DNA from 3 places in the Pantoea sp. At-9b genome. Region 2 is predicted to be linked to each of the others. Evidence: predicted binding sites of a transcription regulator. Region 2 holds the regulator's gene; each other region holds the start of a gene.

Region 1 (4,844 bases), 380 kb from region 2:
CCGTGAGGAAACAAGAGCGCGCCCACGCGCCAGCATCAGGGAATTCCCAACCACTATAATCACAATAATCAGGTGCACCATGACAAAAAAACGCCTCCAAACTGCCCGTATGCTGTGGCACAACTGGCAGAAAATTGCTTTTACCAGCCAGATGTTACTGCAAAAAAGGCAGCAAAATAGCCTTAGCGCCCCGGAATACGATCCGAGCGAAGAGGATAATGTGGTGTTAATTTCTGCCGAGAAAGACCTGGTGGATATACCTAAAATAGTCTGGATGTATTGGGACGATGAATATTTACCAAAGTCCATGGCGTTAAATATTCAAAAAATCCGCCAGGATAATCCTGATCACCAGGTGCATCTGTTAAATCGCGTAACGGTTAAAGAAGTCTTACCCGATTTTGTCTTCACTTCCCCTGAATTAACCCTGGCGCAAAAAAGTGACGCCATCAGGCTGGAATTGTTATTACGCTACGGCGGTATCGCCATTGATTGCAGTACCTTGCTGTTTGAAGATCTCGCCTGGGTACATCGGGTGCATCAGGAACGCCCGATGGATGTGATTGGCTTCTATTGTGAAGTCTCCACGATGAATTATCTGTCGCCAGTAATGGAAAACTGGTTTCTCGCCGCCAGCCCCAACAATCCCTTTATTCGCGAATGGCAAAAACAGTATGCCCCCATCAAGCATCTTGGTGCGCAACGTTTTTTCAGTGAATTGAATAAGCGTGATGATTACACCCTGCTGGCGCAAAAAATGGCCGAACCGGAACAACAGCTCTGCTCGCTGGCGCAACAGGCGGCGATGCGTGAATATCGCCGGGCAAATGTTTATTTGCGCAAAGGCGAAGCTAACGCCTATTTTTATCAACGCCTGAATGGCTGGAATAGCGCGGCTTTTGCCAAATCGGTGTTATTTCACCAACGTCCGCACAATCCGCCGCCGGTGATTAAATTGAGCGGCAACGAACGTCTGCATCTCGACTTCAACCTGCGCCTCGGTAACTACAACCGCACCAGTTTGCTGGGACAAATGATGCAGCCACTCGCCCCGGTCGCACGAGTGACGCCTTCAGCCATCAACAAAGCGCGCGCGTAGCCAGTGAATAAAGGTGGTGACCGCCCGTGGCACCTGAGCTGCATAAGGGCGCACCACCCATAAACGATCGGCGAAGGCATCCACCGACCGCCACTCTGGCAGCACCTGTTGCAGAGTGCCCGCCGCCAGCGCTGCGCTGGCGCTGAAATCCGGCAGCATAGCAATGCCAATCCCCTGCAACGCGGCATCGCGAATCGATTCGCTATTGTTAGTGGCAAAATTCCCCTGAATTCTGACCTGCACCGTTTCGCCGCCGTCGTTCTGTGGGCGAAAGCGCCACTGAGGTGACTCCAGCCCACGCGGGTAATATAAGCAATTGTGCTGCTGCAACGCCTGTGGCGTTTGCGGCGTTCCGCACTCCCTGAGATAAGCGGGAGACGCCACCAGTAACGTCTGGGTTTCACACAGCGGCAATGCGACATGGGTTTCCGGCAACTGCTGACTATGGCGTATGGCCAGATCAAAACCTTCGCTACCCAGCGACACCAGTCGATCCGTCACATCCAGTTGGATGCGGACCTGCGGATATTCACGTAAAAAATCGCCGAGGATGGGTACCAGCTGCTGTCGGGCAAACGCCACCGGAGCACTGACTCGTACCATGCCACGCACCGGCCCCGCTTCATCACGCACGCTGAAAAAGCTTTGTTCGATACGGGCAAAAGGATCACGCAGCTCATCCACCAGCTTTTCCCCGGCAGAGGTCAGGCGCACGCTGCGGGTGGTGCGTTGTACCAGCGCCACGCCCGCCATCTGCTCCAGTTCTTTAATCTTCTGACTCATCGCCGCCTTGCTGACGTCCAGCCGCTCAGCCGCACGGGTAAAACTGCCCAGCTCGGCCAGCACCGTCAGCCAGTGCAGGTGCACCCAGAGGGCATCAGTTTTCATTTCTTTCATGATGATTGTTCAAAATAATAAATAATCATTTCAGGCAGCGCGCTTTTTCTTTGCAGCGGCACGCGGCAGCATAGAGCCACATCCTACTCTTTCCATGTGCGCAAAAACGAGGGTTTATTTATGCCGTTACTGCAATTTGACGTGATTCAGGGCCGTTCTGAATCAGAATTACGTATGCTGCTGGATGCGGCTCATCGCGCTGTTCTGACTGCCTTCAAGGTTCCACCACGTGATCGCTATCAGATTGTTCACGAGAACAAAAGATACCAAATGGTTTTTCAGGATACCGGTCTCGGCTTCGAACGCAGTGACAACCTGGTTATGGTACGGGTCTACACCAGCCCGAGAAGTGAAGAACAGAAAACACTGTTCATGGCAGAGTTAGCACGCGAGTTACAGGAAAACTGTGGCGTGCAGGGCAACGACCTGATGATCAGTTTTATCACCAACAGCAAAGGTGACTGGAGCTTTGCCGATGGCGAAGCGCAGTATCTGACCGGGAAACTCTGATCATCTTCTCCTTCCCCTGGCTGGCAGCGATAATGGATTGCTGCCAGTGCAAACCATAGCCCACCTAAACTCGCATTAAACAAAGTCAAATCAGCCGCACAAATCTGAATGGTCGTGTTGCAGACATGTGACAGCCAATATAGATTGACGCAAAAACCCCCAAAGAGGGTGGTTACGCACGGATTGCGTATTTAATCAGCCTGAGGATCCGACCTTGTCCGAGTTAATATCGGTTGTACTCTTTTTAGCTGCGGTTGCAGTCTATTCCTGGAAAGCCGGACGAAATAAATTCTGGTTTGTACTGATTTTGGTTCTTCTTACCCTGTTCATTGTGCTTAACATCACATTGTATGCCAGCAACTATTTTACCGGTGACGGTATCAATGATGCGGTGTTATATACCCTCACCAATAGCCTGACCGGTGCCGGCATCAGTAAATACGTGGTGCCTGCCATTGGGGTCATTATCGCGTTATTTCTGCTGTTCTGCCTGCTCTCCTGGGTGCTACGTCGTAGCAAACAGAAGCATCATCTCGGTTGGAGCCTGCTGGCGATTGCCTGTGCTGCGGGTTCAGTGCAAACCACCCCGGCCTTTCGTCAGGTGAAGGATTTGATTGCCTCTCACAACCGACTGGCAGATTCCGATTTCGAGACCTACTTCAAAACGCCAAAATCGGTGATTGCCGAGCCAAAACTCAATCTGGTCTATATCTATGGCGAAAGTCTGGAACGTACCTATTTTAACGAAAAAACGTTTCCCGGCCTGGCACCTGAACTCAGTCGTGAAAAAGATCAAAGTCTGGATTTCAGCAATACCGAACAATTGCCCGGCACCGATTACACCATCGCGGGCATGGTCGGTTCGCAATGTGGCATTCCGCTGTTTGCTCCCTTCCAGGACAATGCTTCAGCGGCACTTTCCAGCTTCTTCCCGCAAAATATCTGCCTCGGCGATATCCTCAAAAACTCCGGCTACGAGAACTGGTTTATTCAGGGTGCCGACCTGCGCTTTGCCGGTAAAGATACTTTCCTGAAGTCGCATGGTTTTGATCCTTCACATATGTACGGCGCGCAGGAGCTGAAAGATCGGGTGGCGGACCCCGACTATCGCAACAACTGGGGTTACTACGACGATACCGTGATGGATGAAGTGTTTAAGAAGTATGAGGAGCTGTCGCGCCAGCAGAAACGCTTTGCGCTCTTTACCCTCACCGTCGACACCCACCATCCGGATGGTTTTATTTCCCGTACCTGCGAGCATAAAAGTTATAGCTATGATGGCAAACCGAACCAGTCATTCAGCGCGGTAGCCTGCTCCCAGGAACATGTGGCACGACTGATTGAACGCATCAAAGCCTCACCCTGGTTTAAAAACACCATCATTGTGGTGACGTCTGATCATCTGGCAATGAACAATACTGCGCATCAGTATCTGATCCAGCAACCTCGCCATGATTTATTTATGGTTATCCGCGGCGATCAGCCCGAGGCGAAAGTGCTCGATGGTAAGCGCAGTACGCTGGATAACGGCGCGACCGTACTGGATATTATGGGTGGCGATAAAGCGATTGGCCTCGGTCGTAGTGGCCTGAGTTCAGCGTCACTTTCCGCCCAGTTTGACAACATGGCGCAGAAAGTACTGATGTGGAAACCGGATATCATCCAACTGTGGAATTTCCCCAGCAAGCTCAATACCTTCACCATCGATCAGCAGAAGAATACCTTTAGCTTCTCAGGTACTACCTTTAAGCTGCCAATTCTGTTCCGCGTGGGAGATAAACGCGTGGAACCGCTGCCGGAGGGTGAGTATTCTGCGCCGCTACGTTATCAGCTGGCAGACTTCAGCGCTGCGGAGAAGTTTGTCTGGGTTGACCGCTGCTTTAAAATGGCACGCCTGTGGCAGCCTGAACTGGCGCTTTCCGGCGATCTCTGCCTCGCAATGGGACAGATGGGTGGACAGCCAACCGTCACGCGTATCGATAAACCGGTCTGGAAGGGGAAAGCGACATTCCCGGCGACCACGCTCAGCGATGCGCAATATCAGCGCAATGAGCAGCAGATCCGCATCGAAGACAACGCCATCCGCTATACCGCAGACAGCTTTATGCTCAACGTGCCTGGCGCGCCGCAGACCGTGAAAAGTTTCACCGGGATTTCGCGCCCGGAACTGTGGGGACGCTGGTCTAACGCTAATCTGGCACCGGAAGTGAACATCGAGTATGTCGACCCGTTGCCGGGAAGTTTTGATGTGGTGATCACTGCCCGCGCATTTGGTCCCAACGCGCATCGGCCAATTCCGGTCCGTGTGGGCGATCAGCAGCAGGAATTAACGCTGGGT
Region 2 (4,844 bases):
GCGCTCGGGGTCGGCTTGTTGCCAGGCGTTTTCCGCCGCCTGCAATGCCTGTTGTGCTTGTTGTTGCTCCTCAGCCAGTTGATGTGACTGACTCAGCCACTGCTGCTGCTGTTGGGCGGTAGTCAGCTGCTGATTCAGCGTGGTTTCGGCAGCATTGAGTTGCTCCAGTTGGCTGGTCAGTGCTGTCCGATGCGCCTCATCCAGCAGCGACATGCCCCCGGCGCGGGCGCGTAGCGTATCGAGTTCGGCGCGAGCGTTTTTGTAGCGCTCAAAAATCTGCATCGAGATTTGGCCGTAAATTTCGGTGCCGGTCAGTTCTTCCAGCAATTCGGCGCGCTCGCCCGGTTTGGCATTCAGAAAGGCAGCAAATTGCCCCTGTGACAGCATCATCGAACGCGTAAAGCGGGCGAAATCGAGACCGGATAAGGTTTCGATCAACTTCAGTTTGTCGCCCACTTTATCGGCGACGATTTGGTTATCGGCACAGCGCGCCAGCTCGACGCGCGGTGCCTGTAATTTTCCATCGGCCTGACCACGGGCGCGGTTCTGGCTCCAGAAGGCGCGCCATGCCTCGCCTTTGATCTCAAACTCCACTTCCGCCAGACATTCGGCGGTATCGCGGGTGATCAGTTCGTTCTGGGATTGCGACAGCACGCCAAGGCGTGGCGTCTGGTGATACAGCGCCAGGCAAATAGCATCGAGCAGGGTGGTTTTTCCGGCACCGGTTGCGCCGGTGATGGCAAACAGGCCGTTACTGGCAAAGGGTTCGCGGCGGAAATCGATAAACCATTCCCCACGCAGGGCGTTGAGGTTTTTAAAGCGCAGCGTCAGGATTTTCATGCAGCAGGGTTCTCCAGCGCGGCAAGGGTGGTACGAAACAGCTCGGTGAGCCGGGCCGCCTGTTCGTCATCCAGATCGTCTTCCTGCGCCAGGCGACGCGCAAACACCTCCTCAACCTGCAATTCGCTCAGGGTTTCGTTATCCAGTCGTGCCAGGCTGCGGCTGCGTTGCTCACGGCTACGGCGTACCAGCAGTACCTCGACCGGTAAATTTTCCGTCAGTTGCTCCACGCGGCGCTGCAAATCGCTGAGATGTTCCTGGGTGGTGATTTCAATATCCAGCCACGCTGGCAGCGATGCGGCGTTATCTTGGAACGCGGCCAGTTGTTGTTCGATAGCAGCCAGCGAGCCTTTCAGCATCTGCATTGGCTGGAACAGCGGGATCGTCAGCGGCGTCACCGCATCCAGACCGGTGCTGAAATCGAGCAGAAACACGCTTTTATCACGGCCCAGTTCATCAAAGCTGAGCGGGATGGGCGAACCGCTGTAGCGAATATGGTCGCTGTCAGCAATGCGCTGCGCACGGTGAATATGGCCAAGGGCGATATAGTCGGCGGCGGGAAACGCCTGCGCCGGGAAGGCGTCGAGCGTACCGATGTAGATATCACGCACCGAGTCGCTTTTGGTGACGCCGACAGTGGTGAGATGGCCCGTGGCGATAATCGGCAGTTGGCCTCCGAGTGCCGCGCGTTGCGCCTCGGCGGCGGCAAAGCAGTGCTGATAATGCTGTTCGATGGCTTCCAGCAACGACTGTTGTTTCTCCCGACCGGACTGTCCAGCCTGGCTGCGCAGAATATCGCGCGGACGCAGGTAAGGAATGGCGCACAGCAGCGCGCCTGGCGTACCGTCGCGCTGTTTCAGGGTCAACACCTGTTGCTCGCCTTGTGGCGTCGCGCTGGTGATCACCTGAGTATTGAGGCAGGCGAGCAACTCGCGAGATTCATTTAATGTCGCCACCGAATCATGGTTGCCGGCCAGCACAATCAACTGGCACTGGCTGGCCTGTAACGCCACCACAAAGCGGTTGAACATTTCACGGGCATAGCTGGGTGGCGAGCCGGTGTCGAACAGGTCACCGGCGATAATCAGCGCATCCACCTGATGTTGTTCAATTTGCTGACGCAGCCAGTCGAGAAACGCCTGATGTTCAGCTGCGCGACTTTTGCTGTAAAAGAACTGGCCCAGATGCCAGTCCGCCGTATGAATGATGCGCATGGATGCTCCCTGCCGGTTGACGCGATGGGCAATTATAACGGCTTCATCGCGAAAGAAAAAAATTCGCCGCATGGCTGTCACATTTCTGTTTTTTAACTAAATATTCAGGGGTGCGTTTTTCATAAAAGTGTCATAAAACTGACGCATAATGACGCCGCAAATCCCAGTGACAGCCGTCATATCAGCAGGAGTAATAATGGCTAAGCGCATTTTGGTTGTGGAAGACGAAGCTCCCATCCGTGAAATGTTATGTTTCGTGCTGGAACAGAACGATTACCAGCCGATTGAGGCGGAAGACTATGACAGCGCAGTGGGGAAGCTGATCGAACCCTGGCCTGATTTGATTTTGCTGGACTGGATGTTACCTGGTGGCAGCGGTATCCAGTTTATTAAGCATCTGAAACGTGAAGCCATGACGCGTGATATTCCCGTGATGATGTTGACTGCACGCGGCGAAGAAGAAGATCGTGTTCGCGGTCTCGAAGTGGGCGCGGATGATTACATTACCAAACCTTTCTCACCGAAAGAGTTGATGGCGCGTATCAAAGCGGTGATGCGCCGTATTTCACCGATGGCGGTGGAAGAGGTGATTGAGATGCAGGGGCTGAGCCTCGACCCGTCGTCGCATCGCGTGATGTCAGAAACCACGCCGCTGGAGATGGGGCCGACGGAGTACAAGTTACTGCACTTCTTTATGACCCACCCGGAACGCGTTTACAGCCGTGAACAGCTGTTGAACCACGTCTGGGGCACCAATGTGTATGTCGAAGATCGCACCGTCGATGTGCATATCCGTCGTTTACGTAAAGCGCTGGAGGTCTCCGGCCACGATCGCATGGTACAAACCGTGCGCGGAACAGGGTATCGTTTCTCTGCCCGCTACTGAACGGAGTCTTTACCGTGCTGGAACGACTCTCCTGGAAGAGATTATTGACCGAACTGGTGCTGGTCTGTCTACCGGCACTGATTCTCGGTCTGGTATTTGGCTATCTCCCCTGGCTGCTGTTGATCACCGTGCTGGGGTTATTGTTGTGGCATTTCCGTAACCTGATGCGCTTGTCCCACTGGTTGTGGGTAGACCGTTCCATGACGCCACCCGGCGGACGTGCCAGCTGGGAGCCGCTGTTTTACGGGCTGTATCAAATGCAGCTGCGTAATCGCCGCCGCCGCCGCGAACTGGGCAATCTGATCAAACGCTTCCGTAGTGGTGCGGAATCGCTGCCGGATGCGGTGGTGCTCACCACCGAAGAGGGCATCATTTTCTGGTGTAACGGTCTGGCGCAGCAGCATCTTGGCCTGCGCTGGCCGGAAGACAATGGGCAGAACATCCTCAACCTGCTGCGTTACCCTGAATTCTCCCGCTACATTCGCCAACGCGATTTCAACAAACCGCTGACGCTGGTGTTGAATAATCAACACCATATGGAGTTCCGCGTGATGCCTTACAGCGAAGGGCAGTGGCTGATGGTGGCACGTGATGTGACGCAAATGCACCAGCTGGAAGGGGCGCGCCGCAACTTCTTTGCTAACGTCAGTCATGAGCTGCGTACTCCGCTGACGGTGTTGCAGGGCTATCTGGAGATGATGAACGACTCGGTGATGAATGAACGTTCACGCAGCAAAGCGTTACAGACCATGACGGAGCAAACGCGCCGTATGGACAGCCTGGTGAAACAGCTGCTGACGCTGTCGCGCATTGAAGCGGCTCCGGCCCTCGACATGAAAGAGACGGTAGACGTGCCCACCATGCTGTTGCTGTTGCAGCGTGAAGCGGAAACCCTCAGTCAGGGGCGTCATGAAATCCATTTCCATACCGATCCGCATCTCAAAGTGCTGGGCAATGATGAGCAGTTGCGCAGTGCCATCTCGAACCTGGTGTATAACGCCGTCAACCATACGCCGGAAGGCACAAGGATTGATATCAGCTGGCTGCGTAATAAGCAGGGGGCCGAGTTTAAGGTGTGCGATAACGGGCCGGGGATTAGCCCTGAACATCTGCCACGGCTGACCGAACGTTTCTACCGGGTGGATAAAGCACGTTCGCGCGCCACCGGTGGCAGCGGTCTCGGGTTGGCGATTGTTAAGCATGCGCTTGGGCATCACAACGCACGCCTTGATATCACCAGCGTGCCGCATCAGGAGACCTGCTTCAGCTTTATCCTGCCGCCACGGTTGATTGTCGCCAGCCAGATACGGGAGAATGTGGCGCAATAAGCGTTCTGCTGTCGCTCAGTCAAAGCACATTCGGTAGCGGCGTGATTTATCGCGCGCCCTTCAGTTAGAACATCAAAAACTGCGCGATAAATCGCTCAAAAACCTGCGCGATAAATCGCGCCGCTACGCGGAATCCCTGCATGAAATCGTTGCTGCTGTTCATTTTGCTGTCGTTCTCTGTGCTGGCGCAGGGGCAACAAACCATGCTGGCGGGCAATCTGAGCAGTGTCGGTTCTGATACGCTGGGGTATCTGATGACCTTGTGGGGTGAGGATTTCAGCCGTCAGTCACCGGGCGTGAACGTGCAGGTGCAGGCGGCGGGATCGTCAACCGCGCCTACCGCGCTGGCTGCCGGGGCAGCCCAGCTTGGCCCGATGAGCCGCCCGATGCAGGTGGATGAGCGCCAGTTGTTTATTGCCCGCTATGGCTATCCGCCGTTGGCGGTACCAGTGGCGATGGATGCGCTGGTGGTGGTGGTCAATCAGGACAATCCACTGACGCAAATTGCGCCACAGCAACTGGATGCGCTGTTTTCAGTGACGCGCCTGTGTGGTGCGCATCAGGTGCCGCAGCGCT
Region 3 (4,844 bases), 710 kb from region 2:
TTGGCGACCGCAGGGGCTGCTGCCGATGAAACGTCCGCAGCTGAAACTGAAACAGGGTAAAGCAGGAGAGCAGGCATGAGTCAGCCTTTATTAGCCGTAGAAGGCCTGATGATGCGTTTTGGTGGCCTGCTGGCGGTCAACAACGTGGCGCTGGAACTGCGCGAGCAGGAAATCGTCTCGCTGATTGGCCCGAACGGCGCGGGTAAAACCACGGTGTTCAACTGCCTGACCGGTTTCTACAAACCTACCGGCGGCAGCATCAAACTGCGCGATCAGAATCTGGCCGGGTTACCGGGGCAGAAAATTGCGCGGATGGGCATTGTGCGTACCTTCCAGCACGTGCGCCTGTTCCGTGAGATGACGGTGATTGAAAACCTGCTGGTAGCGCAACATCAGCATCTGAAAAGTGGCGTGTTCTCCGGGTTATTTAAGACCCCGGCGTTCCGCAAAGGCGAAAGCGAAGCGCTGGATCGTGCCGCCACCTGGCTGGAGCGTATCGGCCTGCTGGAGCTGGCGAACCGTCAGGCGGGTAACCTCGCTTATGGTCAGCAACGTCGTCTGGAGATTGCGCGCTGCATGGTCACGCGCCCGGAAATCCTGATGTTGGATGAACCGGCTGCCGGTCTGAACCCGAAAGAAACGCATGAACTGGACGAACTGATTGCCGAACTGCGCGGTACGCACAAGGTGTCGGTGCTGTTGATCGAACATGATATGAAGCTGGTGATGGGCATTTCTGACCGCATCTATGTGGTCAATCAGGGAACGCCGCTGGCCAACGGCACGCCGGAAGAGATTCGTAACAACCCGGACGTGATCCGTGCCTATTTAGGAGAGGCGTAACATGGCCAACCCGATGTTAACCATTGAAAGCGTCAGCGCCCATTACGGTAAAATCCAGGCGCTGCACAACGTTAGCCTGTATATCAATCAGGGGGAGATTGTCACCCTGATTGGTGCCAACGGTGCAGGCAAAACGACGCTGCTCGGTACGCTGTGCGGTGAGCCACGTGCGACGGCAGGCACCATTACGTTTGATGGCAAAACCATTACCGACTGGCAAACCGCACGCATCATGCGTGAGGCGATCGCCATTGTGCCGGAAGGGCGTCGGGTGTTTTCGCGCATGACCGTGGAAGAGAACCTGGCGATGGGCGGCTTTTTTGCCAGCCGTAGCCAGTATCAGGAGCGCATTGAACGCGTTTATGATCTGTTCCCGCGTCTGGCGGAGCGTAAAGTGCAGCGCGCCGGCACCATGTCCGGTGGTGAACAGCAGATGCTGGCGATTGGCCGTGCGTTGATGAGCCAGCCGCGCCTGCTGTTGCTGGACGAGCCGTCGCTCGGTCTGGCGCCGATTATCATTCAGCAGATTTTCGACACCATCGAGCAATTGCGTAAAGAAGGGATGACCATCTTCCTGGTGGAGCAAAACGCCAACCAGGCGCTGAAACTGGCCGACCGCGGCTACGTGCTGGAGAACGGGCATGTGGTGCTGGAGGACAGCGGTGAAGCGTTGTTGTCCAACGAAGCGGTGCGGAGTGCGTATTTAGGGGCTTGAGTGCCCTCACCCTAACCCTCTCCCGCAAGCGGGAGAGGGAATCGATCGGGATATTGCATGTCTCCCTCTCCCGCTTGCGGGAGAGGGAAGAGATCGAGCCAAACTTATCTATTGCACGTCTCCTTCTCCCGCTTGCGGGAGAAGGCCGGGATGAGGGCAACAAGCTGCACTCACCCCCTGTCACATTCCCGTCATTAACCTGTTATTTTTCCGTCATTTTCCCGTGTCATGTTACTTCGCGAACAAAAAATGCGTGATTTCGCGCGTACCTACATGCACAGGAAAACATTATGTCCGCTTTTACGCTTCGTCCCCGCCTGATGAGTGCACTGCTCGGTCTGGCACTCAGTGGTAATGCACTGGCTGCGACCGAAATTCCTTTCTGGCACTCCATGGAAGGCGAGTTAGGCAAAGAAGTCGATTCTCTGGCACAACGTTTTAACCAGGCTCACCCAGACTACAAAATTGTCCCGGTCTACAAAGGCAACTATGAACAGAGCCTGGCGGCGGGGATTGCCGCTGTGCGTACCGGTAAGGCACCGGCCATTTTGCAGGTGTATGAAGTGGGTACCGCGACCATGATGGCGTCCAAAGCCATTGTGCCGGTGCATCAGGTGTTCCAGGACGCCGGTATCGCGTTTGATGAAAAACAGTTCGTCCCGACTGTCGCGGGTTACTACAGCGACTCCAGCGGCCATTTAATCTCTCAGCCGTTCAACAGCTCCACCCCGGTGCTGTACTACAACAAAGACGCCTTCAAAAAAGCCGGTCTGAACCCGGATCAGCCACCGAAAACTTGGCAGGAATTGGCGAAAGACGCCGACGCACTGCGTAAAGCGGGCCTGACCTGTGGTTACGCCAGCGGCTGGCAGGGTTGGATTCAGATTGAAAACTTCAGCGCCTGGCACGCCTTGCCGGTGGCGACCAAAAACAACGGCTTTGACGGCACCGATGCGGAGCTGGAGTTCAACAAGCCGGTGCAGGTTCGTCATATCCAGATGCTGGAAGATATGAACAAGAAGGGTGATTTCACCTACTTTGGCCGCAAAGATGAATCCACCGCTAAGTTCTACAACGGCGATTGCGGCATCACCACCGCATCTTCCGGCTCACTGGCGGATATCAAACACTACGCCAAATTCAACTTTGGTGTCGGCATGATGCCGTATGACGCCACCGTGCCGAATGCACCGCAGAACGCCATTATCGGTGGTGCCAGCCTGTGGGTGATGAAGGGCAAAGATGCTAACACCTACAAAGGTGTAGCGGAGTTTATGCAGTTCCTGGCGCAGCCGGCAATCGCCGCAGAGTGGCACCAGAAGACCGGTTATCTGCCGATCACCACGGCAGCGTATGAGCTGACCAAACAGCAGGGCTTCTACGACAAGAACCCGGGTGCAGATATCGCCACTCGCCAGATGCTGAACAAAGATCCGCTGCCGTTCACCAAAGGGATGCGTCTGGGCAATATGCCGCAGATTCGTACCATCGTGGACGAGGAGCTGGAAAGCGTGTGGACGGGGAAACAGTCGCCGCAGGCAGCGCTGGATAACTCAGTAAAACGCGGAAACGAACTGCTGCGCCGTTTTGAGCAGCAGGTGAAGTAACCCGCCATAACGGGGCAGACCGCGTGTCTGCCCCGATCTTTTTGCCTGAACGAGTCCGTTATGTCCTCATCATCACGCCCGGTTTTCCGCTCCCGTCTGCTGCCTTATTTGCTGGTACTGCCACAGCTGGTGATTACCGCCATCTTTTTTCTGTGGCCTGCCGGTGAAGCGCTTTGGTACTCACTGCAAAGTCTTGATCCTTTTGGTATCTCCAGCACCTTTGTTGGGCTGGATAACTTCAGACGGCTGTTCAGCGATGAGTACTACCTGGCCTCGTTCTGGACCACCATTGAATTCAGTACGCTGGTGACGGTGTGCGGCATGTTGTTTTCTTTGCTGCTGGCGGCGCTGGTGGATTATGTGGTGCGCTTGAAAAAGCTCTACCAGACCTTACTGCTGTTGCCGTATGCGGTCGCACCGGTCGTGGCGGCGGTACTGTGGATGTTCCTGTTTAACCCCGGACTCGGTCTGTTCAGCCATCTCCTTAACCAGATTGGTTACAACTGGAACTACGCGCAAAACAGCGGTCAGGCGATGTTCCTGATTGTGCTGGCATCGATTTGGCAGCAGATGAGCTACAACTTCCTGTTTTTCTTCGCGGCGCTGCAATCCATCCCGAAATCGCTGGTGGAAGCGGCGGCGATTGATGGTGCCGGACCGGTGCGTCGCTTCTTTAACCTGTCGCTGCCGTTGATCACCCCGGTGAGTTTCTTCCTGCTGGTGGTCAACCTGGTATACGCCTTTTTCGACACCTTCCCGGTGATCGATGCTGCCACCGGTGGCGGCCCGGTACAGGCGACCACCACGCTTATCTACAAAATTTATCGCGAAGGTTTTACCGGGCTGGATCTCTCCTCGTCAGCGGCGCAATCGGTGGTGCTGATGTTGCTGGTGATCGGCCTGACTATCCTGCAATTCCGCTTTGTCGAGCGTAAGGTGCAATACCAATGATTGAGAACCGACGCGGGCTGGATATTTTCAGCCACACGCTGCTGGTGCTGGGCGTGCTGACTATCCTGTTCCCGTTGTATGTCGCCTTTGTCGCGGCGACGCTGGACAACAACGCGGTGTATCAGGTGCCGATGACGCTGATCCCCGGCACCCATCTGTGGGATAACATCGCGCGCATCTGGACGCAGGGCGTTAATGGCAGCGGCCCGGCCTTTGGTCTGATGCTGTTCAACAGCCTGGTGATGGCGCTGAGTATCACGGTGGGCAAAATCGCCGTCTCGATGCTGTCGGCGTTTGCGCTGGTGTGGTTCCGCTTTCCGCTGCGCTCGCTGTTTTTCTGGCTGATCTTCATCACCCTGATGCTGCCGGTGGAAGTGCGTATTTTCCCGACGGTCGAGGTGATCTCGACGTTGCACATGCTCGACAGCTACAGCGGCCTGACGTTGCCGCTGATGGCCTCGGCGACCGCCACCTTCCTGTTTCGCCAGTTCTTTATGTCGCTGCCGGATGAACTGATTGAAGCGGCACGTATCGACGGTGCCAGTCCGCTGCGCTTCTTCTGGGACATCGTGCTGCCACTGTCGAAAACCAATCTGGCAGCGCTGTTTGTCATCACCTTTATCTACGGCTGGAACCAGTATCTGTGGCCGCTGCTGATCATCAATGACGCCAGCCTCGGCACCGCCGTGGCTGGCGTGCGAAGTATGATCAATACCAGCGGCGGCCCG

What was found. Region 2 encodes PhoB, which activates phosphate uptake and scavenging genes when phosphate is short. Its sites were predicted from a motif close to CTGTCATAAAACTGNCNNAT; they were not measured.
Region 1: a site for PhoB is predicted at 2,621-2,640, ahead of opgB (phosphatidylglycerol--membrane-oligosaccharide glycerophosphotransferase). Genes of this name have one in related genera too.
Region 3: a site for PhoB is predicted at 1,747-1,766, ahead of ugpB (sn-glycerol-3-phosphate ABC transporter substrate-binding protein UgpB). Genes of this name have one in related genera too.

The regions. Positions count from the first base shown of each region.
Region 1 is NC_014837.1:652,748-657,591, reverse strand. Features, by position in the region: gene PAT9B_RS02900 (glycosyltransferase family 32 protein) at 80-1,099, shown strand; gene PAT9B_RS02895 (LysR family transcriptional regulator) at 1,073-1,996, opposite strand; gene PAT9B_RS02890 (tautomerase family protein) at 2,117-2,506, shown strand; gene opgB (phosphatidylglycerol--membrane-oligosaccharide glycerophosphotransferase) at 2,721-4,844, shown strand, end outside.
Region 2 is NC_014837.1:1,028,904-1,033,747, forward strand. Features, by position in the region: gene PAT9B_RS04580 (SbcC/MukB-like Walker B domain-containing protein) at 1-840, opposite strand, end outside; gene sbcD (exonuclease subunit SbcD) at 837-2,054, opposite strand; gene phoB (phosphate response regulator transcription factor PhoB) at 2,251-2,940, shown strand; gene phoR (phosphate regulon sensor histidine kinase PhoR) at 2,955-4,268, shown strand; gene PAT9B_RS04600 (PstS family phosphate ABC transporter substrate-binding protein) at 4,409-4,844, shown strand, end outside.
Region 3 is NC_014837.1:321,799-326,642, forward strand. Features, by position in the region: gene PAT9B_RS01385 (high-affinity branched-chain amino acid ABC transporter permease LivM) at 1-79, shown strand, start outside; gene livG (high-affinity branched-chain amino acid ABC transporter ATP-binding protein LivG) at 76-843, shown strand; gene livF (high-affinity branched-chain amino acid ABC transporter ATP-binding protein LivF) at 845-1,558, shown strand; gene ugpB (sn-glycerol-3-phosphate ABC transporter substrate-binding protein UgpB) at 1,849-3,165, shown strand; gene ugpA (sn-glycerol-3-phosphate ABC transporter permease UgpA) at 3,226-4,116, shown strand; gene ugpE (sn-glycerol-3-phosphate ABC transporter permease UgpE) at 4,113-4,844, shown strand, end outside.